Regions from separate parts of the Paenibacillus anseongensis genome, predicted to be linked through region 1. Evidence: a T-box and tRNA genes for the amino acid it is inferred to sense, from the RefSeq annotation. Region 1 holds a T-box; the other holds one or more tRNA genes.

Region 1 (16,228 bases):
TCAAGGTGAGAATCCGTTCCAGCGTATTCTATGGTCGCCTCGACAATCTGAGCTGCGGTACACGGGCAGAACGAATTATCCCAAAGAATATGCCATTATTACTCAGGAGCCTATTTTGGATGTAGCGCAGCTGCGCGAGGTGAAGAGTGACTATGAGAATAAGCCGGAATGGGCGGAGTATTTGCAAATACCGGCGGATCTTCCCGAACGTGTCAAACAACTTGCGATCGACATCACCAAATCAGCCACCAATCCTTATGATAAGGCCAAGCTGATTGAGGCTTATTTATCGGAGCATTACCCTTATACGAACACACCGGATGAAAGCAAAGGGAAAAGCAAAGATTTTGTAGATCGATTCTTGTTCGAAATTAAACAGGGATACTGCGATTATTATTCCACATCAATGGCTGTGCTTACCCGTTCCATCGGACTTCCGACCCGCTGGGTGAAAGGGTACTCATCAGGAACTTCTCCGCAATCGGATCAGATGCGAGAATTTGGTATTTTGAGTCAATTCGGTGAAGACATCGATGCTGACGCTGCCGGCACGTATACAGTCCGGAACTCGGATGCTCATTCCTGGGTTGAAGTGTATTTTGAAGGATTCGGCTGGATCCCTTTCGAGCCTACTTCCGGGTTTGCGCTTCCGAATGTGTTCCCAGCGGAGACACCTCCGCCTGTTGATCCGACGACAGAGAGCGATCCGGTGACACTGCCTGAAGAAACGAGTCAAGCGCCTAGCTTTACTTGGCTATGGTTGACATTAAGCGGTGTTGGTGCTGCTCTAGTAATTGCTGCTGGCGCTGTATTTTTGCTCAAAAGCAATTATTGGCGGACATGGCGTATGCACAGAAAGCAATTGAAAGCCGTTAATTTTAATCAGAAAATTATCGTGGAATTCGAGAAGCTTCTGCGGATGAGCCGACGTAAGGGCTATACCAGATTAGAGCATGAAACGATGAGAGAAGCGACGGCTAGGTGGTCAAGCCAGAGCAAATGGATGAAAAAAGATCTGGAAACAGTGTTAGAGCTGTTTGAACGAGCAAAATACAGTCAAAATGTTTCGACCGAAACCGATTATCAAACCGTGAGTCAATCGATTATGAAATTAAAAGAACAAATGAAATAGGTGATGAAAGCCACTTTCCCTTGTTGGGGGGTGGTTTTCCCTATGAGAGGAGCATATTCACATGGCTTTTATCGATTGTCATTTTTACTCCGATTCCCTCGGTGTCTCAGCTTCCATGTACGTGATTTTACCTCAGCCGGCTCAAAGCCAGATCGGGATCGCCTCAGCGAGCTACGGCACGACCAAGCATCCTACGCTGTACTTATTGCATGGTTTATCTGACGATCACACCATCTGGATGCGGAGAACATCTATCGAGCGGTATGCGGCCAAGTTGGGGATTGCCGTTGTTATGCCGGCTGTGAATCGCAGCTTTTATACAGATATGGCGGCAGGTCCAAAGTACTGGACGTTTATTAGCGAGGAACTGCCGGCGATTGCCAGATCTTTTTTTCCGCTCGCAGAGGAGCGAGAGTTGAATTATGCTGCGGGCTTGTCGATGGGCGGATATGGCGCGATGAAGCTGGCCCTCAGACATCCGGACCGGTTTGCAGCTGCTGCCAGCTTGTCGGGCGCCGTAGATATTTCGCAGCGAGCATTAAACTTTCCGGATGAATTCAAGCTGATTTATGGCGATGTGACAAGGATCAAAGGCAGCGAAAATGATTTATTCTATTTGGCAGAGCAAGTGAAGGCCAGCAAAGGACCGAAGCCTGATTTATATCAGTGCTGCGGCACGGAAGATTTCCTATATGAAGACAACATCCGTTTCCGTAATTATTGCAGGGAATTGGGTCTGAACTTAACCTATGAGGAAGAGCCTGGAGAACATGAGTGGGGTTATTGGGACCGTAAAATCCAAAATGTCCTGAACTGGCTGCCGCTTCCAGCCCGCGGCTAGTGGGAAAATATGTTCTTTTCTTTTTGCAACAAACGGGTCACTATGGTATAGTTTCTCGTATATGTCGAGGAAGCAGTGGAGGGAAATGGTTTGCTGAAAAAGCTCGTACCCAGACAGTCCGTGCACACAATCTATGATATTGATGCCAATCATCTATGGGGATTTGGTGTTCGCGGTATCATTACCGATCTCGATAACACACTCGTAGGCGCGCGCGATCCGCATGCGACTCCAGAGTTAATAGAGTGGTTGAACCGGTTGCAGAAGATGGGCTTCAAGGTCGTCATTGTGTCCAACAACAATCATGGACGCGTATCCGCCTTTGCGGAGCCGTTAGGCATTCCATTCATTCACAGAGCCAAGAAACCATGGAACGTTTCATTTCACAAAGCTATGAAGCTGCTTGGTACGAATGCGAGACAAACAGCAGTCATAGGCGATCAAATGCTGACGGATGTGCTTGGCGGCAATCGAATGGGGCTTTACACGATTCTGGTCAATCCGATTTCTATCAATGACGAAGGTTTTTTCACACGAATTAACCGACGGATTGAGAAATGGGCGAATGCCAGGATGAAGAATTAGGAGGTTTCATGAGTATAGAAACGATTAATCATTGTGCGGGATGCGGCGTATTGCTGCAAACAGAAGACAAAAGCAAGCTCGGATTTATTCCGGCAGAAGCGTTGCAAAAGGAGCCGGTTATTTGTCAGCGCTGCTACCGAATCAAGCATTATAACGAATCTTCCAGCATCACACTGCAGCAGGACGACTTCCTGAAATTGCTTGGACATGTCGGCCAAACCAAGGCGTTAGTTGTGAAGATTGTTGACATTTTTGATTTTGAAGGCAGTATGCTCAGCAGTCTGGGAAGGTTTGTAGGCACGAATCCGGTACTGCTTGTCGTCAACAAGATTGACTTGCTGCCGAAAGTGACTAATGCCAACAAGATCATCAACTGGGTGCAGCGCAGAGCCAAAGAGGCCAACCTTAAGGTTGTTGACATCGTGTTGTGTAGTGCGAAGAAAAACATCGGCTTTGATCGCGTGATTACGGCTGTGCAGGAGCATCGCGGCGACAGGGATGTGTACGTTGTTGGTGCCACCAATGTCGGCAAATCGACGCTTATTAACCGTTTAATCAGCGATTACAGCGATTTGGAAGCGGAGCTCACGACATCCCAATACCCGGGCACGACGCTGGATTTGGTCAAAATCCCGCTCGACGATGGCCGGTTTATCGTAGATACACCGGGGATTGTGCACTTGCACCGTCTAACCGAGGTTGTGAAGAAACGTGACTTGGCACGTATCATGCCGGATAAGCCGCTCAAACCGGTTGTTTTTCAGTTAAATGAACAACAAACGTTGTTTTTTGGCGCGTTAGCTCGCTTTGATTTTATAAAAGGCGAACACCAGTCGTTCACCTGCTACACGTCCAACGCGATTCAAATCCATCGCACGAAGTTGGAGCGGGCCGATGATCTGTACGCCGATCACAAAGGCGTCATGCTGGCGCCTCCGAATGAAGCGGACTTGGACGAGCTGCCTCCACTTGTGAAGCATGGGCTGAACATTCCAAAGGGGAAACAAATGGATGTGCTCATCTCCGGTTTAGGCTGGATTAAAGTGAACAGCCTGGCTGGTTCACAGCTTGCCGTTCATGCACCGAAGGGGATCAAGGTTATCACACGAGAGTCATTGATATAGGGGGACCAGAGGAAACCATGGAGAAGAGCCGGGCGATTGACAGTCATACGATTCTATATGGGGTATTCGGAGATCCGATTCGGCATTCCCGATCGCCAATCATGTTGAATCGCGCTTTTCAAGAAGCGGATATTAACGCGGTTTATGCTGCTTTTCATGTACGTCCTGACGCGCTAGGAGATGCGGTTCGGGGGATTCGGGCGCTGGGGTATCGAGGCATTAATGTCACTATTCCTCATAAAGTTGAAGTTATGCAGTACCTGGACGAAATTGACGAGGGAGCTCGGATCGTTGGCGCGGTGAATACAATCGTGAATGAAAACGGCAAGCTTATCGGTTACAATACGGACGGTATTGGGTATGTTCGTTCTCTCAAAGAAGAAACGGGCATCGATTTGAAGGGGAAAAGTGTTCTTGTCCTTGGAGCCGGCGGAGCTGCGAGAGGGGTTGCCTATGCGCTCGCCAAAGAGGGTGCAGGCTGCATCTATATTGCAAACCGAACCAAAGAGCGTGCTTTGGAGCTGGCAGAGACGATCAGCGCTTTTACGAAGACCGTTGGTCTTGGACTTGACGAGATTGCAAATGTCGTGGATGAGGTCCAGTTCGTACTGAATACGACCTCAGCGGGGATGCACCCTAACACGGAAGAGTTGCCGATGCCGGTTGAACTTCTGAAAGAACATCATCTCGTGAGCGATTTGATCTATAACCCGCGCATTACAAGGTTCCTTCGAGAGGCGGAAGCCAAGGGAGCCCGCATTCATGGCGGACTGGGCATGTTTATATATCAAGGTGCTTTTGCTTTTGAATACTGGACTGGTAAGCCTGCGCCCGTTGCGGCGATGAGACAGGTGGTAGAACAGTCGTTAGCTGAATAAGAATGAATAGAGGGACATCCATGTTAACAGGCAAACAGAAACGTTATTTGCGCTCGCTAGCGCACCATGTAGATCCGATTTTTCAAGTAGGTAAAGGCGGCGTGAATGAACACTTAATCCGTCATATCCAAGAAGCGCTGGAAGTACGTGAATTGATTAAAATTACAGTGCTGAATAACAGCGGAGAAGATCGGAATGAAGTAGGCGCAGAATTGTCCGAGAAATCCGGTGCCGAGCTCGTACAAGTGATCGGTAAAATCGTCGTGCTGTACAAAGAATCGCATGACAAGAAAAAGATTGAACTGCCGAGCTAAAGAGGTGTAAGCATGCTTGTCGGAATTATGGGTGGAACCTTTGACCCGATCCATACCGGTCATTTGATCGCTGCGGAGCGGGCGAGGGTTGAAGCAGGATTAGACGAAGTATGGCTGATGCCGGCCAATGTGCCGCCGCATAAGTCCAACGCGCCGAAGGCCACAACGCAGCAGCGCTGGGAGATGGTTTGCCTTGCTGCGGAAGGGAATCCTTTTTTTCGTCCGATTGATATCGAAATCAGCAAAGGCGGCGTATCTTATAGTATCGATACGATTCAACTGCTGCGCAAACAATATCCCACTACAGAATTTGCTTATATCATAGGTGCAGATATGGTTCAGTATTTGCCGCAGTGGCATCGCATCGATGACATCGTGCGGCATATTCGTTTTATCGGTTTAGCCAGACCTGGCTACGAACTGGATATGGCGCATATGTCGGCTAACATCCGTGAGCGAGTAACCATTGTCCCCATGCCGCTTGTTGAAATTTCATCCACGGCCATTCGCGAGGAACGAAGACAGGAACGATCGGTCCGATACCTTGTTCCGGAAGTCGTGAACGGTTACATGGAGGTGAACCGATTGTATGAAGCGTGAGAAGCTAATCGCAGCCGTAAAAGAACAAATGCCTGAGAAACGCTGGCTTCATACACTTGGTGTCATGGAAACGAGCGTCATGCTTGCGAAGCGATTCGGTGGAGATCCTGTCAAAGCTGATCTTGCAGCTATTTTACATGACTATTGCAAGTATTGGCCTGTGCAGGAGCAAGCTAAGATTATTCGCGAGAATGCATTGCCGCAAGATTTATTGGATTTTGACAAAGAACTTTGGCATTCTCATGCCGGGGCGTTCATTGCCCAGTCGCAATTTGGGATTCAGGACGAAGAGATATTGGATGCGATCCGGTACCATACCTCAGGGCGTGAAGGGATGACGCTGTTAGACAAAATCGTATGTTTAGCGGATTATATGGAGCCAGGCCGGGAATTCCCCGGTGTAGAGCTCATCCGTGAGGAAGCCAAAACCAGTTTGGAGAAGGCGCTTGTTGTCGGGTTTGATTCTACGATTCGGTTTTTGATTGAAAAAGGAAAACGAATTTATCCGCTTACCATTTTGACACGGAATGATTTGATTCAACAAATAAACAACTAACTAATGGAGGTTGATTGAATGAGTAAAAGCCCAGAAGAGATTTTAGCATTTGTCGTAGAGGCTGCAGAGGATAAAAAAGCGGCGGACGTTGTCACGCTTAATTTGCAAGGGATTTCCTTGATTGCGGATTATTTCGTCATTTGCCACGGAAATTCAGAAACACAAGTGCAAGCGATCGCGAGCGAAGCCAGAAAGAAAGCACATGAGCATGGCGTCACGATCAGAGGCTACGAAGGTATTGATACAGCTAGATGGGTTCTGCTTGATTTAGGAGATGTTGTTCTGCACGTTTTCCACCGCGATGATCGCGAGTACTATAACATCGAAAGACTTTGGTCCGATGCCAAAGTTGTGGAGCGCGTATGAGACTGGAAGCAGGATCCCTCGTTACCCTTGAGGTAGCGAGGGAAGTTCCGCCAAACGGTTATTTCCTGAGTGACGGCTACCAGGATGTACTTTTACCGTATGCGGAGATTGTAGGCAAAATCAAGGCCGGTGAACACGTGGAAGCTTTTTTATTCCATGATACGCAGGACAGGCTCATGGCTACTATGAAACGTCCGCTAATCCGAATGGGCGAAGTCGGGCTGCTCGAGGTTGTCGATATTCATCCGAGATTTGGCTACTTTCTGGAGATGGGATTAGGGCGCAACTTGCTCCTTCCTTATCGTCATGTGCCGGAATTGGAGGAATTGCGACCTCAAGTAGGGGACAAGGTGTTCGCAACATTAGCGCATGACCGTCAAGGCCGCTTAATTGCGAAGCTGGCGCTGGAAGACGATCTGGCTCCACTTTGTGTGCGTGCTCCTTCAAGCTGGAGCAACCGCTGGGTGAAAGCGCGTGTGTACAGGCCGCTGCAGATGGGCACTTTCGTTATTTGCGAGGCCGGTGTTCTCGGTTACGGTGTGATCGGACTCATCGCTCCTACGGAGAGAACACGATTGCTTCGCGTGGGTGAGCTGGTGGACGTACGAGTCGCCTTCGTTCGCGAAGAAGATGGACGCGTGAACCTGTCGATGAGACAGCCGAAGGAAAAAGGCCGCGATGAAGACGCGGAGAAAATTCTTAGTGTGCTGGAGACGCGTCCTGGAAATGCGATGCCATTTTCAGATAAAACGTCTGCGGACATCATTAAGGATCGGTTTGGCCTGAGCAAAGCGGCTTTTAAGCGTGCGTTAGGCAAGCTGATGAAAGACGGGCTCATCTATCAGGAGGACGACTGGACCTATCTGAAAAAAGAGGAGAATCCTAGTTAACATGAGCTATGAGAAATTTGCCTACACGTATGACCGTCTGATGAACAGCATGCCTTATGAAGATTGGCTTCGTTTCGTCAAAGAAAGCTTTGACCGGTTTGGCGTGAAGCCGGTTTCGATCGTTGATCTCGGCTGTGGTACCGGCAATTTGACAATTCCGCTGGCATTGGAAGGATATCAAATGACAGGCATTGACTTGTCGGAAGATATGCTGGCTGTAGCGGAACAAAAAGCAGGAGAACACCCACAGCTTGCGCGCAGCGGTTCGGTTCGTTTGTTTCAGCAGGATTTGCGGGAGTGGGAGCTGGGGGAATCGGTTGATGTCGCTCTATCTTTCTGTGATAGTTTGAACTATTTGCTAGAGGAAGAGGACATTGTAGATGCCTTTCGCAAAACGTATGAAGGGCTTAAGCCAGGCGGTTTATTCCTGTTCGATGTGCATACGCCCCAGCAGCTGTTTGCTTATGCAGAATCTCAGCCCTTCTTCTTGAACGAAGAGGATGTAGCTTACATTTGGACAAGCGAGTTGGATGAGGACAGAGTTCAAATTCAGCACGAATTGACCATCTTTGTCAAAGAGGAAGGCGGCAAGGAACTGTTCCAGCGCATCGATGAAACGCATGAACAGCGCGCTTATGCACTGGATTGGCTGGAGCAGATGCTGAGGGAAGCAGGCTTTCGTGAAGTGTACAAGGCTGCCGACTTTACATGGGAACAACCTACGAAGCTGACAGAGCGGGCTTTCTTTATTGCAAAGAAATAAAGCATAAGGAGCCCCGGCGCTTGACAGTGCGGCATTATTTTACATATAATCAAAGCTAATCAGATGATCACAAAGCTTGGAAGAGGATTAGTAACTTGCACAGCATCTCGCAGAGAGCCGGTTAAAGGGTGGAAGCCGGTAGATGTCCGTCTAGTGAACTCGCCTTGGAGCTAGAAGGTGAATCGCCACGCATGTTGGCGTTAGCCGGATCGTTTCACCCGCGTTAAGGGGCAGAGTGAACACAGGCAAAGCATGCCTGGTGTTAACTAGGGTGGTACCACGGGAATCTAACCTCTCGTCCCTAGCGATATCCGCTAGCGATGAGGGGTTTTTTGGCGCTTATAGCCGTACACAGGGAGGAAATTTCACATGACACAGGAAACGAAAGAAACCAAGGAATTACAGGGTTACAATCCGCAAGCGATTGAGCCCAAATGGCAAGCTTACTGGGATTCTAAGAAAACATTTAAAGTGCTGGAAAATTCGGATAAGCCGAAATTTTATGCGCTGGATATGTTTCCATATCCTTCAGGAGCAGGTCTGCATGTAGGACATCCGGAAGGTTATACGGCAACGGACATCGTCTCCCGTTTCAAACGGATGAGAGGTTTCAACGTTCTTCATCCAATGGGCTGGGACGCGTTCGGACTTCCGGCTGAGCAATACGCTTTGGATACAGGGAATGATCCACGTGATTTTACGCAGAAAAATATCGATACGTTCCGCCGTCAAATTAAATCGCTCGGATTTTCCTACGATTGGGATCGCGAGATTTCCACGACGGATCCGGAGTATTACAAATGGACGCAATGGATTTTCATCCAACTGTACAACAAAGGCCTTGCTTATGTAGACGAAGTGCCTGTTAACTGGTGTCCGGCATTGGGGACGGTTCTTGCGAATGAAGAAGTCATCGACGGACTGAGTGAACGTGGAGGCCACCCGGTCATCCGTAAACCGATGCGTCAGTGGATTCTGAGAATTACGGAATACGCTGAACGTTTGCTGGAGGATCTGGAGGAGCTTGACTGGTCGGAGAGCATTAAAGATATGCAGCGCAACTGGATCGGTAAATCGACTGGGGCTGAAGTTCAATTTGCAATCGAAGGGCATGAAGAGAAGAGCCTGACTGTCTTTACAACGCGTCCAGATACTTTGTTCGGAGCGACTTATTGTGTACTTGCACCTGAACACGAGCTTGTGCAGCAAATTACGACAGACGGACAATCGGCTGCTGTGAAAGAATATCAAGAAAAAGCTTCCCGCAAAAGCGATCTGGAGCGTACTGACCTGGCTAAGGACAAAACAGGCGTATTCACAGGTGCTTATGCGATTAATCCTGTAAACGGCGGGAAAGTGCCGATCTGGATCGCGGACTATGTGCTTGGCGGTTACGGTACTGGCGCCATCATGGCAGTGCCTGGACACGACCAACGTGACTGGGAGTTTGCGAAACAGTTCGATCTGCCGATTATCGAAGTCGTGCAAGGCGGCAATGTGGAGAAAGAAGCTTACGCTGGAGACGGCGCTCATGTGAATTCCGGACCTATTGATGGCATGAACATTGAGCAAGGCATCAGCCACATGATCGCTTGGCTTGAAGAGAACGGCAAAGGTCAAGGCAAGGTCACTTACCGCTTGAGAGACTGGCTGTTCAGCCGTCAAAGATACTGGGGAGAGCCGATTCCGATTCTTCATTTGGAAGATGGCACGATGAAGCCTGTACCGGTTGATCAACTTCCGCTTCTGCTTCCTCAAGTTGACGAAATTAAACCTTCGGGAACAGGGGAATCACCGCTGGCGAACGTATCGGAATGGGTGAATACGATCGATCCGGAAACGGGGATGAAAGCACGCCGCGAAACGAATACGATGCCGCAATGGGCTGGCAGCTGCTGGTACTACCTGCGTTTCATCGATCCGCGTAACGATAAAGAATTCTGCTCGCATGAGCTTCAACAGCAATGGCTTCCAGTTGATTTATATATTGGCGGAGCTGAGCATGCGGTACTTCACTTGCTGTATGCCCGTTTCTGGCATAAAGTGCTTTATGATCTTGGATTTGTTCATACGAAGGAGCCGTTCCATAAGTTGGTCAACCAAGGGATGATTCTTGGCGAAAACATGGAGAAAATGAGTAAATCACGCGGCAACGTTGTAAATCCGGATGATATCGTGAGCGATCAAGGCGCGGATACACTGCGTATTTACGAGATGTTCATGGGACCGCTTGAAGCGACAAAACCATGGAACACAACGGGTGTAGACGGCATTTACCGTTATTTGAACCGTGTGTGGAGGCTGTTTGTGGATGAGAACGGTCAAGTTCAATCCAAAATCAGCGCGGATGAGACGCTTGGAAGCGATACGTTCAAACGAACATGGCATCGTTCCATCAAGAAAATCACGGAGGATTTCGAAGCGCTGCGGTTTAATACGGCGATCAGCCAAATGATGATTTTCGTCAATGAAGCTTACAAAACGGAGCGCTTGCCGCTCGAAGCAATGAAAAACTTCGTTCAGATGTTGTCTCCGCTTGCACCGCATTTGGCGGAAGAACTGTGGGAGAAGCTTGGTGGTACCGAGTCAATCACGTATGCACCATGGCCGACTTATGACGAAGCTTGGACCGTCGACAATGAAATTGAGATCGTAGTACAAGTCAACGGCAAAATTGTGGACCGCGTGCTGATTTCAAAAGATACGGACGAAGCTGCGATGGAGAAAATCGCTTTTGATCTTGATAAAGTCAAAGAAGCGACCGCCGGAAAGGCCGTTCGCAAATTGATTGTCGTTAAAGGGAAATTAGTGAACATCGTTGTAGGCTAATCAAGAAAAAAGACTATTGAGAAGACTGTTGCTTTATGGTTAATTGCTGCTCAGTCTTCTCAAGGTCTTCTTGATATTTGTCGTGGGTAGCGTGGATCACGCGCGAGAATACGCCGGAAAGTTCTTCATCCAAAATACGCAAACCTTCGGCCGTAATACCGCCAGGCACGGAAACGCGTTTTTGCAAGGTCATAGGGTTAAAGCCGCCCGTCGTCAGCAGTTTACCTGTTCCAAGTGTCATCTCACTGGCCAGAAGCGTTGCTTCTTCAGGGGAGATGCCTGTGACTTCAACAGCTGCATCAATAAAGGATTGAATGAAGTTGGCAAGAAAAGCAGGGCCGCAGCTGGATAGGTCTGATGAGATGCGTGTGTAATTTTCAGATACCCGTATCGGTGATGAGATATGAGCAAATAAATTCTCAAGCCATTCTTTATCCTCAGGCTGCATCCGATTACCATGAATGCAGAGTGTAGCACCGCTTAATACATAGTTCGTAATACTTGGAATGATTTTACTTATTTTTGCCGGCAAAAGACTTTCCAAATGCTTAATCAGCACAGGACTTGTAATGGATACGATGAACTGGGAGGGAAGCACGTCCTCTTTAATTTCATCAATAACCTTTTTAAATTCAGAAGGCTTCACACAGAGGAAAATAATATCGCTCTCCAGCACGACTTCTCTATTCGATTGGGCTACCAGAAGCCCAGGATATGTCTCCGCAAGAAGCTCAACTTTACGAATCGTTCGATTTCCTGCAATAATTTGCTCCGGATTGAAAGCCCCAGAATGAATGAACGCTTCAATCAGAATACTTCCCATACTCCCAGTACCGATGAACCCTGCTTTCATCTAGTAATCCCTCCCGAAAAAAATCAGTCACTTTCGTTAATATTTATAGAACGGGGTCAGTTTTGGATGCCATTCGGATGCTTTTTCATGTATATGCATGCTTCTCTGCCGTTATGAAAGATTAGCCTGTTTTTTTACTTTGGATTTTTATTTTAACGGTCAGGAGGGAATTCGTGGCTATATTTCGCTATCGAAAATTTGTGTATGTTGGTGGAATTGTTTGTTTTGTCGTTTTTGTCGTATGGCCTTTTGTGACTGGAGGACGGTCATCGATGATACAGACGGAGTTTGAACCGGTGAATGCGCAAATTGAAGCCCTCATAGTGAACGGAGAGGAAGCAGCTCAGGAATCTCTAGGAACACCTGGAACCTCAGAAACCTCAGAAACCTCAGAAACCTCAGAAACCCATGAAATCTCAGAACCCTCTACACCTGAAGCTTCTCCAGCCGCCCCTGTAACAAGCATCACTTCAGAATCTCCTTTACCTAAGTTAAAAGGGAGCCCAAGCCCATCGCGTTCAAAAGGTTTATTGGATTTGAATACCGCAACGCTTAAGCAATTAAATGATTTGCCAGGGATCGGCGACAGCAAAGCAAGAGCCATACTGGATTACCGTTTGAAAAAAGGTAGATTCAGCAGGGTTGAAGAGTTAACCGAAGTGAAGGGGATTGGGGATAAAATGCTCGAGAAGCTGAAGCCATTTGTTTACGTAACTTCAATATAGTCCTTTCTTTCATTTTGAGATGAAGTATGAGAGAATACTAGAAATGAAAAAAGGAATATAAAGGACATGGGAGGGGAGCTACGATGAGTAACCGCAAAGACTGGGACACTTACTTTCTTGATATCGCCTATATGGCTTCCACACGTTCCAGATGTAATCGACGGCATGTTGGAGCTGTGCTCGTTCAAGGGAAAAAGCTGCTCGGAACAGCTTATAACGGGGCTCCGATGGGAGTACCTGATTGCACGGAAGCCGGGTGCATGCTTGTTGAAGAAATTGAACTGAAAGTGGTGGAGGATGTTGAGGAAGTAGTGCGCAAGCAGCGCTGTATCCGCACCATTCACGCCGAGCAAAACCTGCTGCTATTTACAGATCGCGAGGATCGGGAGGGCTCTACGGTCTATGTCACCGATCAACCTTGCTGGACTTGCGCAAATATGCTTGCAAATAGCGGTGTGACAGAGATTGTTTTCCATCGCGGTTATCCGAAGGATAACGAGAAAGTCAGCCAGCTAATGTCGGCCAGAGGCATCACCTTCCGCTCTATGGAAGGGTATGAGCCTCCGCCTGGCACCGTATCTGACGTCGTAAATTAGATCATTCAATCAACATTGGGGAAGAACCTCATTTCAGCAGCAGCCTAAGATTAAGGCTCATCTGGAATGAGGTTTTTTGTTTTGCCGGAAGGGAGGAATAAGCTTAAATGAAACGACCAATTGTTATAGGATGTTGTCTGTGGATAACTGGCTATGTGCTTGCACTCTACAGCCATTTGCCATGGCTGTCTTTGACGACGAGCGCGCTAATGCTTGCCGCGATCGTCGTCATCCGCCTGCTGCGGCTGCCCGCCGGACAGCCGCTGTGCGCGCTCTTGTTGGTCGGAGTAGCCTACGGCTACTTCCAATGGACCGACCAGCGCAACGTCACGGCCCTGCTGCCCCTCACGCAGCAGGAAAACCCGGACGGCCGCGAAGTCACGCTGCGCGGCCGATTCAGCTCCCCTGTCACCGTTGACGGCGACAGGGCCAGCTTTACCGTGGAAGCGGAGTCCGTCCGCTTCCAGGACCGCGCTTTCCCGCTGGGCGGGGAAAGCGTGCAGGTCTCGCTGCGCTTGCTGGCGCAGGCGCAGCAGGAGGTGGCGTCGGCGTGGCGCCGAGGCGACGCCCTGACGCTCACGGGGACGCTGCGCAGCCCGTCCCCAGCACGCAACTTCGGCGGCTTCGACTACCGCCGATATTTGCGCCTTCACCACACCCATTGGCAGGTTGTAGCCAAAGGGGTGGATCAGGCGCAAGTGCAGCCTGCGGCTGCGAGCGTCAGCGTCACGCAGCTGCTGCGCTGGAACGACATGCTGCGGGATAACCTCAGCCGCCGCATGGACCTGATATTCCCCGCGCCGCAGGCGGGGTTTATGAAGAGCATGCTGATCGGATTGACGGACGATCTGGATCCCGAACGCTTCCAGCAATTTTCGGAGCTGGGGCTGACCCATATTTTAGCCATCTCAGGCTTGAATGTTGCTGTATTTCTAGGCGTCTGCTTCTGGGGCATGCATCGCTTAAAGCTGACCAAAGAAACCTATTTACGCATATGCTTTTGGCTGCTGCCCTTGTAGGTCACCAAATAGTTTGTTAAACACCTCAAAAAGATTGTTAGAAATACAATTGAAAAACCTTGATTTTAAAGGGTTCTTCGAGGGTGATTTGCAGAAAGATTGAATAATAACTAATAATCGAACTAATGTTCCTGTTGGTTAGAAAGGAACTAATTTGCTCTGAGGTTGTTAAAAGCCGGATTTCACCCATTATAGGGTTAAGGTATTCTCAGAGGCATGAAAAAAGATTTTCCAAAGTGTGTTTTCACTAAAGACTGAAAAAAACGCCATATATTTTGTGAAAATGAAAGAACCAAAACGTTGATATTACTGCGTCTTTGCATAAGTATAGAAAATTACCTTCTAATATTCTCATAGAACATGTAATCACCCAAACGCAAAAATAAAAGAAACGAGTTTCTTTCATATATGTGACCGAATAGGGTGAATGTTCTGCGAGCAAAATAAGGACATATTCTTTAGGGAGGTACGTATATGGAATTTAATAAGCAGTACAGGTTATTCGGTGGTGGGGCGGAAGTATTAATAAAATATCGTATAAAAAAGCGCAAGAAGTTGAGGATGAAGTTTGAGAAGCTAGAAGAAAAATTCAATGACATAAATGCTTATTTTTATGTATTTATTTTCGATGGAAAACGAAACCCAGTTTATGATCGAATAATTCAATATAAAAAAAAGGTCCAGAATTTTATTCAGGAAATTGAGCCTCACTGCAAAGGGAAATCAAAGGATCGTGATTTATTTTTAAAATGGAAAACGGAAGCGGAAGTTTGGTTTGTAGAATTGCAGCAAATAATCGCGTGCTAGCTACTTTATGGGTTCTGTTATCCTTTTGTTGATTTCTCACTAAAAGAAATACCGCCTAATATATTAGGCGGTTAATTCTGAACTATTGTTATCCTTGTAACAACGGTAAATAAATTAATGGAGAATCCTCATTTTTCGTTATTCACCTTATCCATGCATAGGTCAATCAACGCTATCATGCGATAGAACAAATAATCGACTTGTTTCATAGAACCGATTTGAATTTTGTTTGTTTCGAAGTGTCGGATTTGATACTTATTTCCGATATCGGTAAGGTTTTTGAATTCGATATCCAGCAGGTCGTCAAAATCTGCTGTTCCTGCGGATATATTCAAAACTAATGTTTGTGCCGAAGCCTTTTTGTTGTTCGGGTCATAGAACGTCTTGATTCTTTCAAATGCGTCCCAAATCTTTTCAAGTGCGATTTGACGGTCGATTTCTTTTGGTTTGCGAATATTTTCAATTGCCAAGTTCACCAATTCGTTCAAACGGTCGTCTTTCGATTTTACGTTTAGGTTTTGAAGAACTGCATCTAGTTGGGTAGGTAAGTGACGTTTGACCATGCTGTCACTATCTAGATAGAATACGATTCCGTTCCGAGCAAAGATTTGATTTACTTCGGCGCGGAATTTTTCTTTTTCGTTTTCCGTGTCTGGAAAGAAAATGTGATAATGCTTGAAGTAACTATGATAGTCACTTTCGTTGATATCAGAAATTTTAGAATAGCAGAATTCAACAAAATCAAGCAGGGCGTACTTATCAACATCCTCATCTTCATCCCATTTCACGTTGACGGGCGTTTCCATTTTGGGAATTTGAGCTTTAATAGCGGAATTGAGAAGTTGAACGTCCGTACCGCACACCATTTCGTTATCGGGGCAAGTATCGGGAAAATCATTTGAAAAGTTCTTCTGGAATCTTTTATAAACCCCAACTATCCCGTTATATACGGAAACTGTTATTTCTTCGGATTTCAATTCCTTCTTTCCAAGTTCTCTGTCACTAAAATACTCGTGTGCCATGCTTCGTCTCCTTCGCTGTATATGTCAATTCAAATTCCAATAATATACATTTCAATTCATTTCTACATATTAATTCAATAATCCTGCCCAATACGTCAACAGGGTACCGCCATTTTAAAATATGTCCTTATGACGAAGGAAAAGTTTCACGATTTTCTGTTGGAGCCAACTTTTAACTTCTAGTAAGCAAAGGGAGGTGCCTCACGCTAACAGGAGACACGTGAGGATCAGAAGTAGTGAAGTAGTCTCGTTAGCACTCGACCACAGATCCCATGTTAGACACGCTAATCTTTACTTCTGATTTGGAGACGACCACTAATACTGATAG
Region 2 (16,228 bases), on a different contig from region 1:
GATGGCTCCGAAGCTGGGCGTGGGTGTCCCGACGCTGCGGGACATCTTAGACAGCCTGCAGCGTCCTGGGCGGGATCCGCGGGAAGAAGTGCCCGCGCCGATCTTCCGCACAGACGTGCTGCAGCTGGAGGACCTTGTGCCGGGCATGGAATTGACCGGCACGGTACGCAATGTCATCGATTTCGGCGCTTTCGTCGATATCGGCATCAAGAACGATGGGCTGGTGCACATCTCCCAGCTCAAGAACGGCTTCGTGAAACATCCGATGGATGTTGTTTCTGTTGGAGACATTGTTCAAGTGTGGGTGCTGAACGTGGATCAGAAAAAGGGCCGCGTCGGCTTGACCATGAAAAAACCGCAGCAATAAGCAAATAGATAGCAGTTGGCGGCGATAAGCTGCCGGCTGCTTTTTTACATCATCCTTTCTTATTGGCTTCATTTTGCTTCTTCCGCATCACCCTCACTTATTGGCTTCATCCTTTCGCTTCTTCCGCATCATCTTTTCGCTTCTTCCGCATCATCCTTTCTCTTTTACGCTTCATCCTTCTCTTTCGTCCACATCATCCTCTCCAACAAAATTTGAGAGAAAATCTCATTCCGAAGTTTGCCCCACCTCCTTCACAAAATAAACGATTGCCTGCTGCGGGCCAACGACCGCCGTAAGCACATCCTCACGCGCTAAACAGGTCAGCCACCCGGCAGCTATGCGAAAAGGAACATTACATTCGGCCGCGATGTCCTGGATATGGATTTGGCCATTACGGCGCTTCGCAACCTGGAGAATAGCTTGCTTCCTTAACTCCCACAGATCGGGTGTAGAAGGGGCGGGGATGTTATGTACAGAATAAGATGACCTTCTTTCATGCAGCAGATATACGTTGTCTCCTTGACCTTTTTTCACTCTTCGACGTAAAACCATGATTGATCGACCCCTTTATACATATTTAGACAACAAAAAACACACCGACCAGCAGAACTTCTGCTGGGTCAAGTGTGCTTCACTCAACGGACTATTACATTTATTTACAGTATAGTGGGCTCATTTCAAATATGCAACATATTTTTCATTTAATCTTGCTGCTTCTATGTACCGGTTACGGCAAAAAAGCCAGCACCTGTCTCAAACAAGTACTAGCCCTTTTATCAAAATTTACGTTTGCCCGGTCCGTCCGTCGATTGGGTGTCAGGCCACTCCTCTTGTGAGCGGCGGGTGCGGTAAAAGTACCAGCTATCATTCAGCAATCGGATTTGTCTGCGGTTTTTGTTCTGGAAGGCCCGCATTAATTGATTACAGAGCCATTGCGGCATATGCCCATCCCCTTCTTCGCCATGTACTTATAGCATATGAAGGAGAAGGGAGTAGGGTGCAGGTCCTTTTGACATTAATCTTCAAATTCCTCTTCGTACCACTGTTCCAGCTGCGCTTGAAGCGCGCGGATTTCAGTTAGCAGCGAGATCAGCGGATAGGATTTCTCCTGGATGCCGGCAAAGGATTTTTCCAAACGATTAATATACTCTAATCCTTGAATGAGCGTATACGTCGTTCCGATTAATTCCAAGTCGTCACATTCTGCAATTACTCGCGGGAGCTGAGGGACATCATCGGCAGTCAGTTTATCCAATTCCTTGTGCAATCTTTGATTCAAAGCGGTAAGTTGATAAGAATAGGAAGATGGCATGGCAACAAATTCTACTTGCTGGTCGAGCTTTAGAATGGCATATCGCATTTGTGGCATTCGATTGGTCAAATCCTCTCTGTATAAAGCTTTCGTTCTTTCTTTTCTACTTGACAGTATAGCCGTACATACGGTACAAATTCAAGTGAGAACTTGTCTAAGATGAGCTTGCGAAGAAAGTTTTTAATGAAAAATCTAAGGAGCGTAGGGGATGGAGGATCGGGAACTTCAGGAGTGGATTGAGCAGATTTCTTTGGCATCGTTTGGAAGGCCGTTTGTTCATCAGGCGCGCTTTAACCGAAGATTAAGGTCAACGGGAGGACGTTATTTTACCAAATCCCATGATATTGAAATCTCTTGGATGCAGTGGGAGACGTTTGGCCGTGAGGAAATTGAGAAAATCATTAAACATGAACTTTGCCATTATCATTTACATATATTAAAACGGGGTTATAAGCACCGCGATCATGATTTCAAAACACTGTTGGCGCAGGTTGGCGGGTCTCGCTTCTGTCAGTCGCTGCCTCAGGCACGTCAGAAAAGGGCTTATAAATACCGGCTGGAATGCGTCAATTGCAAAACGGAGTATTTCCGAAAGCGAAAAGTGGACGTCCGCAAGTATGCCTGTGGAAAATGTAAGGGAAAATTGAAATCGTATACACTTGACTTACAAGCCCCTTCATAATAAAATTATACTTATTCATTCCCTGATAGCTCAGTTGGTAGAGCACTCGACTGTTAATCGAGTTGTCACAGGTTCGAGTCCTGTTCGGGGAGCCATATCTTTGGAGAGATACCCAAGTGGCTATAAGGGGACCCTCTGCTAAGGGGTTAGACTGCGTAAGCGGTGCGAGGGTTCGAATCCCTCTCTCTCCGTATGAATTTGGAAATAAGCTCAGATGGCGTTTGCGCCGTTTGGGCTTATTTTTTTGTGAGTTTTGCTAACAATTGTTTAATACTTAATAAACGATTTTCCCTTATAGTGATGACAAACAACAGACAACTAGACGGGGGCTGAAGAGATGATGAAAGGTTTATCCATTCGAGTGCGTTTGATTTTATTGCTCTTAGTGCCTTCAATCCTGTATTTGGGGACAAGTATTTATTTAATGGAGCAAAACAAAAGCAATACAAGGGCGTTGGCGTCATCCCTATATGAAACAACGGACAAGAGTACTTCGCTCATTTTGAACGCGGACAGGGACATGTATCAGGCGCTAGTGGCCTACCAACTGCTAGTATCAGGCACATTGAATGCGGAGGACACAACGACGCAGCTCAAAGCGATGAAAGAGAATATTGAACAAGCGAATACCAGAGTTGAGCAGGCGGCAAACATTTTAAAAGCGAAGGGTCTTTATCAGGTGGTACACGCAGAAACGAAGCTGACGATCGAGCAGAATGTTGCCGGGTTTCATACCTCTTTTGATCAGTGGGCGAAGGAAGCAGATGCCGTGGTACAGTCTTTGGGAAAAGGGAAAAATGCCAGCAATGACCCTAAGCTTATGGTTACTTTCGAGAAAGGGCGCGAAGGAATGAACCAAATTGGTGAAATTTTGGACGTTTATGCGAATGCGAGTATCGATCAGATCGAGGATCAAAATCGTAAAACGGAGCAAACCGTGTATGCATCTGTCGCATTTATCGTCCTTTTGCTGGCCCTATCCGGTTGGATGATCATTCGTAAAATAATGAGGACGGTCCGGTCCATCATGAAGGTCACTTCTGAAGTGGCGGCTGGAGATTTGCGGCATGAGCCGGGCAACAAGTACGCGAAGGATGAGCTGGGGAAAATTACAGAGTCTGTCGATACGATGGTTATGAAAATAAAAGGCTTGATCGCTGTCATTGCCACCAATACGCAATTCGTCCATGACGCTTCAATCGAGCTCTCGGATAGCTCCAAGGAATCAGCTACGGCCGCCGAGCATGTCGCTACGAACATTCAAGATATGACGCATGACGTTGAGATTCAAGTCAGAAGCAGTGAAGAAACGAGCAGAACGATTGAGGAGATGGCGATTGGTATTCAAAAGGTGGCTGAAAACTCGAGCGTCATGGCGGACCACTCGTCGCTAACTTCTCACCATGCGGAGTTAGGCAATGAACTGCTAGGGAAGTTGCAGCAGCAAATCGCGAGCATCCTGAAATCGGTGGATCAACTCTCACAAACGGTTTTATCATTGACTCGCAAATCCGATGAAATCGGGTCAATTGCTTCGAGCATTACCTCTTTCGCTAATCAAACGAACCTGCTGTCGCTGAACGCTTCTATTGAGGCGGCCAGAGCAGGCGAGCACGGCAGAGGATTTAACGTTGTCGCCAACGAAATCCGCAAGCTGGCCTCGCAGTCCATCGCTTCTGCCGATGGGATTAATCAATTGATTCACGAGACGCGAGTGGAGATTGCAAGTGTGTCCGAGTCCATGCAAGTGACGAAGCAGGAGGCTGGTACGGGATCTGCGATGATGCAGGAAGTAAATCAAAGCTTCCATACGATCATGGCATCCGTCACGCACATTGTGACACAAATTCATGAGACTTCAGCCATCACGGAGCAAATGTCGGCGAGCTCGCAGGAAATTTCTGCGACGATGGAGCACTCGGCTGCGAGTTCGTCGCAGATTCTGATCAAATCGCAGAACGTTGCCGCTGCAACGGAAGAGCAGTTAGCCATGATGCAGAATATCGCTGCAGCTTCCGAGCAGCTTCGCTCGGTTGTGAATACACTTAATGAATCGGTTGCTTATTTTAAAATAGCATAAGGAAAAAAGGCACCCGGTGATTGTGGATATCACGGCGGGTGCCTTTCGTTTTTTGCACAATGCATAGTCAGAACCAATGTTTACGTTTAAAAAAGTACCACATCAAGACACCAATGCCAATCATCAGGATCCAGACATACAGATAGCCATAATCCCAACCTAGTTCGGGAATAATCTTGAAGTTCATGCCGTAGACGCCGACAATAAAGGTGAGCGGCAGAAAAATCGTACTGAAAATCGTTAATGTTTTCATAATTTCGTTCATGCGATCGGATTTCATACTCATTTGGAGCTCAAGCAGCCCAGTCAGCGACTCACGGAAAATATCCAGCGAATCTACGACGCGCGAAATATGGTCCATAACATCCATGAAATAGACATTATCTTCTTCCCGTGTGTACGGAAAAGAGTGGTGAGCAATAGCCGCCAGGGCAATTCGCTCATCGACAATGACGCGGCGGAGCTGGTGCATGATCCTTTTCAGCTGGAAAATATCCTGTGCGATGCGAATCGCGGGATTTAGATAGACGGACTGTTCCATATTGTCCAGGCGATCGTCCAGATGTTCCACGATGACGGTATAATCGTCGACACAGCGATCCAGGATGGCATGTAAAATGACGCCAGGATGGCTGATTCGCTCAGGCACTTCTTGGCATGTGAGGTAGAGCTGATCGATGAAAGGAAGCTTGTCTTTGTACACGGTGATAACAAAATTAGAGCCGATCACGATCGCAATTTCTTGGGGCTCCAGCCCCTCGGAGACAGCGAAGAAGGTCAGGAAGACGTGATTTTTATACGTATCCATCTTCGGCCGTTGGTTTAGCTTAATGGCATCCTCGACGAGGAGCGGGTGGCACTTGAATACATCGCCAAGGACATGCTTGACTTCATCGGGCGACGGGTTCTCCAATCGCACCCAAACAACTTCGTTTGGAGCTGGAATGCGTACCTCTTCCTCGTGGACGGTTGCCTGTGTAGATTCATATATGAGCATGGTTGACAAACCAAACACCTCGGTCAGGTTGAATTGGTTTCAGCATACCATATTTGTCCGGAAGTGATCCAGATTTTGCACTTGTCAATTGAGATATGATCCTTTATAATAACAATTGTCGTCAAAATGGGCTGCACAAGCTTCATGACTTTCGTGGCCCGTTGGTCAAGTGGTTAAGACACCTCCCTTTCACGGAGGTAACAGGGGTTCGAGTCCCCTACGGGTCAGTTTTTTATCCTCTTATGCGGTCGTGGTGGAACGGCAGACACACCATCTTGAGGGGGTGGCGCTCACAAGGCGTGAGGGTTCAAATCCCTCCGACCGCATCCCAGATTTCCAAGAAATTTATAAACCAAGGAGCTAAGCGAGTTGTTCTCGCTTAGCTCCTTGGTTTTTTGTATTACTTAAGGGATAGCAAGGTCTTCCTAAGAGTTTTCCAAGCCGTGTTTATTGGCAATTCGCTCGCTTTGGTTGGGCTGGCCCTTACCCTCCGTAATCAAGCTGCGTAGACTGCCGTTGATATAGGTGCCCCAGGAGTCCGAGCAAACGCTGTAGCACTCATATGATGGGACTAGACCTACGTGCGTAAAGCGAACTTCTGTTGTTCCGTCCTTCTCGGTGATTTCAAAGATAATGTCGGTATCCTTCCATTCGCTCTTGTCCACTACGAAGTTGAAGTAGTTGTCTATCACGTGCCAAACAACCTTCTTACCTGGAATAAGTTCGGTGATTGCGATGGTGCAGCGGTGAATGTCCTGGTAGTGGTGCTTAAATTCGCCAAGTTCGTCCGTTTTGCCTTCAATATCTTCGGACCACCATCCTCGGACGTTATTGATAGCGGCGAAGACTTCGTCGGGGCTTTGCTCCACATTAAAGGCCGTGGTGTAGTTTTGATTCATGCAAGCTATCTCCTCTCAATATTTGGTAATAGCACTCCTAGTATAAAATCATTACTTGCAAATTGCAAGTACAAATGGAGCGAATATGTTAACTTGTAAGATGCAAGTATGGATAGTATAATCGACTCATGAAAAAACGAACCCCTACAGTTTGTCCAATCGTCTATGCACTCGACATATGGGGCGATCCATGGAGCCTCATCATCCTTCGCGATGTCCTTATCCATAATAAGCGGCATTACCGCGAGTTCCTTGCTTCACGCGAGGGCATAGCAACCAATATTTTGAGCGCACGCCTTCAATCCCTCACGGATGCAGGCCTTCTTGTCAAAATAGAAGGCGCTTCAAGCCGCGCACAAACGATGTACCGGCCAACGCAGAAAGCACTTGATCTGTTTCCGGTCGTATTCGCCGTTATGCGCTGGGGCCTAAAATACAACCCCGATACCGATATGGAGATTCCGATTATGCAAGAACTGATATCAGACGAAAAAGGTCTGGAACGACGCCTTTTGCAGAATTTCGACGATGTTACTTCGTAGATGATGAATAGTCGAAGAGGACAACGTTCACCGGGAGTTAAGTAGGTATAAGCCGCTTAACTCCTTTTGCATTTGTCCAAATTGCTATTTATGTATTTTGAATAAACACATAATTCCGACTAAAAACACATGTGAATTTTTTGTAAGTGTTAATATAATGAAAACTATCATGGGCCCATGATAATAAAGTTTATAGAGAGGGGCTACTTCATTTGAAAGCACTTTCGAACAACTCCCGTTTCCTTCGCAAGCGGAGCGCTATCACGATAGTTGGAGCTTTGATGTCTGTTGTTATGCTAGCCGGCTGCGGCAATTCTTCTAATGATCCAAAAGCAACTTCCACTTCAGGTGCATCGGCTTCCGATCCCATTCATATTCTTCTGTCCCATTCCGAATTTGCCTATGCCAAACAAGCCAAAGAAGACGATATCTACAAGAAAGAACTGAACCGATTATCCGGTTTCAATGTGAAGTATGATTTCTTGGGACATAGCGATTATGCCCAGCAGTTATCCCTTCGGTTTGCATCCGGTGATCTGGCTGACTTGATCCGGACGGACAGTATTGTATCTACCATTCACAGCGGTGCTGTCGATCAAGGTGTTTTTCTCGAACTCGGTCCCCTCATTGATAAATACGCGCCTACGCTAAAAAAGAAAATACCCGCAGAATTCTGGAAAAGTCCCCGTATTTCCAAGGACGGTAAAATTTATGGCATACCCGTTACCCGTGGGGTACCGGCTGACCGTTCTATCTTTATCCGCCAGGATTGGCTGGATAAGCTGAAAATGGATACTCCTAAGACACTTGACGACTACTTAGCCTTTTTCGAAGCGGTTAAGAAAGAAGATATGAACGGCAACGGCGATCCAAATGATGAATATGGGTTAGGCATGTTCAACAATATTGTTTGGACGGATATTTTCACACCTGCATTCGGTGTTCATACGAACAAGTGGAGCCTCAAGAACGGGCAGCTCGTTCCGGATATTATCGACCCAAGGATGAAGGAAGCGATCGCTTTCTATAAGCAGTTATACGATAAAGGCTACATCAATCCCAATTTGTTTGTGAAAAAAGAAGATGAACAGAATGCTTCCATTGCCAAAGGGGAAGTTGGGGTATGGGGAGCTGCCGTTTATCAATACCTGGCTGGGTACGGCAAGGATAACGCAGCAAAAACGTTCCTTAACCAACCTAACGCTTCTGTTAGCATGATTGCACCCCCACAAGGTCCACGCGGTGATAAAGGCATGGCGCTGCAATCGGATGAGATTTATTTCGTCTGGGTGATTCCGGCCACAACCAAAAATCCAGAAAACATCATTAAATACCTGGAGTGGGCTTACAGCAGTCCTGACGCTGACCAATTTTTTGCATATGGAATCAAAGGACAAAACTTCACGGAAGAAAACGGACAGATTAAGTACGATATTAATCAGCCGATCAATGTAGAGAAAAATGCTTTCCAAATGTATCAGGTGTCCTTGAACCCGCGTGAGATCGGTTTCGCAGCTCCACTTGTGCTGAAGGCGCTGCCGGAATCCGAGAAGATTACCAAAGGGTATGCCACGTCCAAAGAAAGTCTAATCCCGAATGAAGCGAAATATATGCCTCGTTTGGAATCACTCGCAAGCCATCCGGAATTAAATATTGGCGCTGCTCAAGGCACGCTTTTCCTGGACATGTTTGCCAAAGTGCTTACAGGACGTGAACCACTGGATTCAGCGTTCGACAACTTTGTGGTTGAGTGGAAAAAGCGAGGCGGCGATGCCGCAATTAAAGAAGCGACAGAATGGTATAACAAATTCAATACGAAATAACGGATAGACCCGGTTAAGCGTGGATCGAGCTCAGCTCCGACTTGGACCTCCTGTTGCTCGATCCACATTATTTCACAAAGGGGGAGAACGCCCTGTTTGCACAGATCCGATCCAAAGAGTCCTGGGTGCTGATTCTTATGGCAATCCCCGGTTTACTCTACTTTTTTACTTTCAAATACATTCCTCTGGCAGGTAATCTCATCGCATTTCAGAATTACAACCTATTTCAAGGTTTTATGCACAGCAAATGGGTGGGGTTGGATCATTTTCTGACGTTGTTCCGATATGATGATTTCTGGATTATTATGCGCAACTCCTTAAAATTGGGGCTTTACTCCATTTTATTTGGTTTTCCGGCGCCTTTGATTCTAGCCTTATTGTTGAACGAATTACGGGCAATGTGGTTGAAACGTCCACTTCAGACGATGTTGTATTTGCCGCATTTCCTATCATGGGTCATTGTAGGCGGTATCTTTTCCAATCTGCTTGACGCTAAGGGCTGGATGAATCAATTGCTTCATTACGTTGGCCTCGGACCCTTTGACTTCCTGGGGAACTCGACAACTTTTCTAGGAACGATTATATCTATTAGCATTTGGAAGGAAATTGGATGGGGCACTATCATTTATTTGGCCGCGCTTGCCGGAATCAATCCGAGCTTATATGAAGCTGCCACTGTAGATGGGGCAAGTCGAATTAGGCAAATATGGTCGATTACGCTGCCATCGCTGATGCCGGCAATTATCGTTCTGCTGCTTCTTAGAGTAGGGAATCTATTGGATGCTAATATTGAGCAAATGCTAATGTTCTTAAACCCTCTTGTGCGAGATGTTGGTGAAGTGTTCGATACCTTTATTTATAGAGTTGGCTTGCTAGACAGCCAGTATAGTTACTCTACTGCAATTGGTGTGTTTAAATCCGTCATTGGGTTGATATTGTTGACGTTGGTGAATACGTTAAGCAAAAAGACAACAGGTGAAAGTGTTTATTAGAACAAACAGGAGGGGATTGACCTGAGAATCGCTCGTTCCTTTCAATGGTTTTCAGTTGTAAATATAGCTGTTTTAGTTATAACCAGTTTGAGTATGATCGCGCCATTAATTCACTTATTGGCCGTGTCGCTTAGCCTTCCGGAATATGCGAATGCCAAATTGGTAGGGCTTTGGCCTAAAGGCATGCAGTTTGATGTCTACGGATCTATTTTTGCGTTAGATGAGATTTGGAAAGCTATGGGAGTAAGCATTTATATTACTGTGGTCGGAACGCTTGTGACACTGCTCCTCTGTTCGCTCTTAGCCTACACGCTTACGAGGCCGAAGATGCCGGGGCGCACTATCATTTTGAAGCTTATTGTCGTTACGTTCGTATTTCCTGTCCCTTTAATTCCGAGTTATTTGCTAGTCAAACAGCTGGGCATGATTAATTCGCTTTGGTCTCTCATTATTCCTGGAGCGATGAGCGCATTTTATGTTCTGATTATTCGAACTTTTTTTAAAGCACTTCCTGGGGAATTGTTTGAAGCGGGCAAAATGGATGGTTGCGGGGAACTGCGCATCTATACGCGAATTGTTTTGCCATTATCTATGCCCGTATTGGCGACTATTACGTTATTTCATACCGTCAGTCAATGGAATTCCTATTTTTCAGCAACCATATACATTCGCTCACGGGACTTGTACCCACTTCAAGTTCTGCTGCGTAATCTCATCGTAGACAATGGTGCCAATACTGGAATGAGCGATTTCCAACTGAGTACGCAGTTTACGCCGGAAATGATGAAAGCGGGCATCGTGCTGGTCGCTACCTTGCCGATTCTCATCGTATATCCGCTTCTTCAAAAGCATTTCGTAAAAGGCGCGATGCTTGGTTCGGTCAAAGAATAGATAAGGGTTTCTTGATTCCGTAAAATACGTTATTTTTATAGTAGACAACCTAGAAGCACAGACGGAAGAAAAAGGGGAATGCAGTATGCGAATCAAGACGATGACGATTAAGTTAAAGCTGGTTCTGCTCTTCTTCGGCTTCTTCTGTTTGCCGTTTTTGATCCTCGGTAAGTTCTGGTACGATCGTTCCATGGAAACCATTGAGGATAATGCCATTAATAATAATCAACAGCTTATGCGCCAAATTAACTATAACCTTGATGTCTATTTTTCTGATATAAAAAAGGCGACACTTCCTCTGCTTGCCCATCCACTCGTACAGCAATTTGTCAAAATAGACCCTAATAATCAATATGACTATTATGATTTAAGCTCGCGTATCCGGGCGGATCTCATTCCCAACATGGTCTATAATCGAGATGATATTTATGGACTGTCCATTATTTCACTGAAGGGTCCTTATTATAGCAACATAGCTTTCTCAGATCGTGTTGATAGTTATAGAAAAGAATTTGCTGATAACAACAAGGACAATTTTCGGATTTTGGGCATCAGCATGACAGGAGACGGTACGGAGGTTATTACGGTCTTTCGAAGAATCATCGATAATGAAACGTATGTAACGGCAGGTTATCTGATCATTGACTTATCCTTGAACCGAACGACCGACATCATTAACCAAGCCCAACTGGGTAAAACAGGGATGATCTCCATCGTGAACACGGACGACAAGTACCTGTATCATCCTGATCCGCAAAAATGGCAGCAGCTACTGCCGGCAAAATATAAGAGTCATTTCGAAAACATAAATACGCCTTACTTTACAAATGGGGCAGGAGCAAGCAAGTCTATTGTTGTGTATAACCGCTCAGCATCAACTGGGCTAACAATCGTGTCGGAAGTTCCGCTGCGGGAACTGATGGAAGATTTGATTTATTTTCGAAATCTAACCCTAGGGTTTGTCTTGCTGCTCATTGTATTGGCTTTTGTGACGATTCTCAGTTTTTCACTCTCCATCACGCGTGCACTCTCGCACTTAATGAATTTAATGAAAAAAGTGGAGATGGGCGACCTGAGCATTCGCGCTCCTCTGCGTAAGGATGAAATCGGAAGTCTGAACAGAGGGTTTAATCTGATGTTAGAAGACTTGAATCGGCTGATCAAAATGATGCATACATCCCATCAGAAGGAAAAAGAAATGGCCATTCACCAAAGAGAATCCAAGATTCAGATGCTGCAAGCGAGAATTAACCCCCATTTTCTTTATAATACGTTGGGAGTTATCAATGCCTATGCCATCATCGCCAAGGTGAAACCGATCAGTCAGATGACGGTATGGTTGTCCGATATATTCCGCTACAGCATCGACAATCCGGAGGACACGGTATCGCTGGCTGAAGAAATCCAGCACATGTTCAACTATATTCACATTCAGAAGGAACGTTATCAAAGCTTGGAAGTAGACGTCGATTTGGACTTGAATGGTTTAAAGGATATTCATACACTTCGTCTCACGATCCAGCCGATAGTCGAAAATGCCTTTATTCATGGCTATGAGGATTATTCAATTAAGCCTACGTATATTGGTCTTCGAGCCAGCTTCGATGATGCCGGAATCAAACTTCTGATTATTGACAAAGGCAGGGGGATGCCACCGGATCTGGTGGAGACGTATAACCAAGCTTTTGCCTACATGTCGGAGGAACAAATGCTGCAAGCCAGCGCTCCATTCGGAGGGATCGGCATGTGGAACGTTCACAGCAGGTTGAGACTTGAGTTCGGTGAACCTTATGGCCTTTCCATTGTGTGCTCGGAAAACACAGGAACCATTGTCGAGATTAGAATGCCTTATCGGAAGGAGCGATCCGTATGATGACCGTCGTCGTTGTCGAAGACGAACCGATTGTAAGAATGGGGCTGATCGCTCTGATGGAGACGGAAGCCGAAGGATTCAAAATCGTAGGGGAAGCAGAGGATGGGCAGATGGCCCTCGCCCTGGCAAGGCAACATGTGCCGGACATCATTATTACGGATATTCGTATGCCTGTCATGGATGGAATAGCCTTAATGTCGGCTCTTAAACAGGAAGGCATTTCATCTTCGGTCATCGTAGTATCCGGTTATGGGGAATTTGAATACGCTCAGCAAGCTTTGCGTGCTGGTGCAGCGGATTATTTATTGAAACCGATTAATGAGGAGCATCTGCTGCCAACTTTACATGCCTTGCGTGAGAAGATACTGCTTGAGAAAGCACGCATTGTTCATGACAACAAAGAGCAGTTATGGTCATTCAAAACGAGTGCGAAGCAGCTGGCCCGCGATTTATGGGATCTCCGGGAACTGGAGATTGAGAAAGAGCTGAACTCGTTGCAGCATGAATTAATGAAAAACAAACTGAATACCTACGACATGGAAAGAAAATTGACGGGTTATATCGCTTTATTGGAAGATGAATTTCGCTCCGCTTCGGGTCAAGAGTTACCGTTTCCGCGAGGGTTGGATAAGATCACGCATCACTTCGACACCTTCATTGCCCATATTTATGCCGCTATGAAGACGATTCGAGTGACGAGGAACTGGGGATACGGCAAGGTGATTCAAGCGGGAATTGCCTATGTGGAGAAGCATTTTGGCGATCCTGAGCTTACATTAACGAAAATTGCCCAACAACTGGAAGTCAAACCGGCTAATTTCAGCCATATGTTTAAAACAGAGCTTGGCGTTCCCTTCAGCCAGTATCTGATTCGACTCAGAATGGATAAAGCCGCCAAACAGCTCTCGGATTCGGCTAATAAAGTTTACGAAGTTAGTGCGGCTGTTGGATTTTCGGATTATGTGCACTTTTCCAAAATGTTCAAGCGGCATATGGGCTATACACCCACGGAGTATCGTCAAAGTAAGTGGAAGTTGTAGCAGCTCAACAACTGTTTAAAAAGGAAACTAATCAAAGCCCGTTCAGCCCAATCCGCGCCAATCCGGCTGCGCTCGTTCTTTCCAACGCAAACGGATAGCCGCATAGTCATCAGCTGCCAGATTCCCTTGCTCCAACCACTTCGCATTTTCCTGCCATCTGCCCTGTTTGGCGGTACCTACAATAGCGGTATGCACCCCGGGGACGGATAAAGTGAAACGCAGTGCGTCCCCAATCGCATCGCTGGAGCCTACTTTCAGGAAGTCGTAATCTAATTGCTGAAGTCTGTTCCAATATTCTTGATGCCGATCATTCGCAATTTTCTCAGGTGCGATCCATACCGCGTTTGCAATAGGACGCTTGGCGACTACACCGATGCCTCGTCTGGCCGCTTCCGGAAGCGTCAGCTCGATAGCTTCTTGGTCGGCGATACTGACGGAGGTTTGCAGGGAGTGGAAAGCTCCGCATTCCACGGCATATTTGGCGGCAGCATGATCTCCGCTGTATCCCGCGAATCGAATCTTTCCTTTCTCCTTGGCCCTAAGGAGCACATCAATTACATCGCCTTGACGGAGAATCGCTTCCGAGCAGTTATGCAGATGCACCACATCGAGATAATCCGTTTGCAAGCGAGCGAGGCTCCTGTCGATCGTCTCTTCCAGCAGCGCCGGTTCCCAATCCGGCCGGTCATAACCGGCGACTTTCCCATGGCCGCACTTCGTGAACAAGTGGTAATCATTTCGGCGGTGTTTCACAGCTTTGCCGATTAACGTTTCACTGTCCCCATAACACTCACCTGTATCAATTAAATTGAGCCCTTCGTCCAGCGCACTTTCCAATAAATACGCAATATCCCCAGCATTAGCACCAATAAAACCGATCTCTGCTGCTCCAAAACCCAGAGCGCTGACTTGCATGCCCGTTCCGCCGAATTCACGTCTTTCCATTACCGTATCACTCCCTAGTCAATCGGATCTTTCATTCAATTCATTATCACATAGACAAAGCGGATCGACTGTAGAAAATCCCGACTTGTTTCAGCACAGTTTTCACAACAAAAGTGGTCGGATTTTTGAACAGTCACCATGGCTATTCGTAGACTATGCTGAAAAGGATATACGATGGAGGCGAATAACATGATGCCTGGAGATCACATTCCAGATTGGCAAAATCTAAGCATTCTAGAGAGAAATACAGAGCCGCCGCATGCGGATTTGATTCCATATGACGATTGGGAGAGTGCTCTCGCTAATGAAAGAGAACGCTCGCCCAATGTGCAGTCGCTGAATGGCGAATGGGATTTTACATACGGGGAATCTGTGGCGGAAGTGCCGGCTGATTTCTATATGCCAAGCTTTGAACCGAACGGCTGGGCTACAATACCGGTCCCCTCGAACTGGCAGTTACACGGATATGGGAGACCCCATTATAGCAGCTGTCCGTATCCTTTTCCGATCAATCCGCCCTATGTGCCTAATCATAATCCGGTCGGCTGCTACAGGACGCAGTTTCACTTCCAAGAGACAACGAACAATCGACGGGTCCATCTAGTTTTTGAAGGGGTGGATTCCGCCTTTCACGTTTGGATAAACGGCCATTTCGTCGGCTATAGCCAAGGCAGCCACTTTCATTCCGAGTTTTATGTAAGCCCTTACTTAAAGGAGGGGCAAAATGTCATTGCCGTACAAGTGTATCAATGGTGCGACGGCAGTTATCTGGAGAGCCAGGATAAATGGCGGATGAGCGGGATTTTTCGTGACGTTTATTTATTGTCCTCCCCGCAAGTGTCGGTGAGCGACGCCAGAGTCAGAACTCATTTGGATGAGGGTTATGCCAAAGCGAAGTTAGAGATTCGCGTTGCTTTTGCCGGCGTAACGGAGGCGTCCTTTTCCAAATCGGATTTCTTTCAACTCCGAACGACGCTGTTGGATGCGGATCGGCATATCGTCTGTGATCGGTACCATCATGTGCGGCAGGATGAACCTGTAGCAGAGCTAATTCATGAGGTGCTATCTCCTCGATTGTGGACGGCGGAAACGCCTTACTTATACACGTTACTACTCACCATGTACGACAAGAAACAGCAAATCGTAGAGGTTAAAAGCGTACACGTCGGTTTCCGGGACATTAGGATTGCGGAGGGACAACTGCTCGTTAACGGCAGTCCGATTATTATTAAGGGCGTTAATCGTAACGAATTCGATCCTGAGCTGGGCTATGTGACAACGAGGGAATCGATGCTGCGCGATATCACTTTAATGAAACAGCATAACATCAATTCGGTTCGCTTATCACATTATCCGAATGATTCACGATGGCTGGAGTTATGCGACCGTTATGGTTTATATGTCATCGATGAAACGGATCTGGAGACGCACGGATTTCACTTTTACGGGAATGAAGGGCATCTGGCTCAGCAGCCTGAGTGGGAAGAAGCGTTCGTCCAGCGGGCGAAACGAATGGTGGAAAGGGATAAAAATCATCCATCCATTATTATGTGGTCGCTTGGCAATGAGTCCGGCTACGGGGCCAATCACGATGCCATGGCAGCATGGATCAGGGAAGCCGATCCGACGCGTCCGATTCATTATGAACGTGCTTATGATGCACCCGTCGTTGATGTCGTCAGCTCGATGTATCCTGCGGTTGAAACCGTCATTCAAGAAGGCTGCAAGGACGATAAGCGCCCTTACCTCATGTGCGAATTCGGGCATGCCATGGGCAATGCCGTG

Evidence for each region. The T-box of region 1 lies ahead of leuS (leucine--tRNA ligase). A T-box ahead of a tRNA ligase gene usually reads a tRNA of that ligase, here a tRNA-Leu.
Region 2: it has a tRNA-Leu gene. The T-box ahead of leuS (leucine--tRNA ligase) is inferred to sense a tRNA for this amino acid. The anticodon was not compared.

The regions. Positions count from the first base shown of each region.
Region 1 covers NZ_WSEM01000016.1:1,216,533-1,232,760, reverse strand. The annotation lists gene GON05_RS21990 (transglutaminase TgpA family protein) at 1-1,132, shown strand, start outside; gene GON05_RS21985 (alpha/beta hydrolase) at 1,194-1,973, shown strand; gene GON05_RS21980 (YqeG family HAD IIIA-type phosphatase) at 2,064-2,558, shown strand; gene yqeH (ribosome biogenesis GTPase YqeH) at 2,567-3,682, shown strand; gene aroE (shikimate dehydrogenase) at 3,700-4,560, shown strand; gene yhbY (ribosome assembly RNA-binding protein YhbY) at 4,581-4,874, shown strand; gene GON05_RS21960 (nicotinate-nucleotide adenylyltransferase) at 4,887-5,474, shown strand; gene yqeK (bis(5'-nucleosyl)-tetraphosphatase (symmetrical) YqeK) at 5,464-6,030, shown strand; gene rsfS (ribosome silencing factor) at 6,049-6,396, shown strand; gene GON05_RS21945 (CvfB family protein) at 6,393-7,286, shown strand; gene GON05_RS21940 (class I SAM-dependent DNA methyltransferase) at 7,288-8,049, shown strand; T-box leader at 8,118-8,355, shown strand; gene leuS (leucine--tRNA ligase) at 8,419-10,878, shown strand; gene comER (late competence protein ComER) at 10,892-11,731, opposite strand; gene GON05_RS21925 (ComEA family DNA-binding protein) at 11,905-12,456, shown strand; gene GON05_RS21920 (deoxycytidylate deaminase) at 12,540-13,052, shown strand; gene GON05_RS21915 (ComEC/Rec2 family competence protein) at 13,160-14,071, shown strand; gene GON05_RS21910 (hypothetical protein) at 14,546-14,878, shown strand; gene GON05_RS21905 (AbiJ-NTD4 domain-containing protein) at 15,007-15,900, opposite strand.
Region 2 covers NZ_WSEM01000004.1:401,729-417,956, forward strand. The annotation lists gene GON05_RS03800 (Tex family protein) at 1-367, shown strand, start outside; gene GON05_RS03805 (hypothetical protein) at 593-919, opposite strand; gene cmpA (cortex morphogenetic protein CmpA) at 1,144-1,308, opposite strand; gene GON05_RS03815 (hydrolase/acyltransferase) at 1,383-1,736, opposite strand; gene GON05_RS03820 (SprT family protein) at 1,888-2,361, shown strand; tRNA gene GON05_RS03825 (tRNA-Asn) at 2,381-2,456, shown strand; tRNA gene GON05_RS03830 (tRNA-Ser) at 2,464-2,552, shown strand; gene GON05_RS03835 (methyl-accepting chemotaxis protein) at 2,699-4,441, shown strand; gene corA (magnesium/cobalt transporter CorA) at 4,509-5,438, opposite strand; tRNA gene GON05_RS03845 (tRNA-Glu) at 5,594-5,665, shown strand; tRNA gene GON05_RS03850 (tRNA-Leu) at 5,683-5,764, shown strand; gene GON05_RS03855 (SRPBCC family protein) at 5,864-6,337, opposite strand; gene GON05_RS03860 (winged helix-turn-helix transcriptional regulator) at 6,466-6,879, shown strand; gene GON05_RS03865 (extracellular solute-binding protein) at 7,092-8,702, shown strand; gene GON05_RS03870 (ABC transporter permease) at 8,840-9,694, shown strand; gene GON05_RS03875 (carbohydrate ABC transporter permease) at 9,788-10,585, shown strand; gene GON05_RS03880 (sensor histidine kinase) at 10,671-12,458, shown strand; gene GON05_RS03885 (response regulator transcription factor) at 12,455-13,498, shown strand; gene GON05_RS03890 (aldo/keto reductase) at 13,541-14,443, opposite strand; gene lacZ (beta-galactosidase, LacZ type) at 14,633-16,228, shown strand, end outside.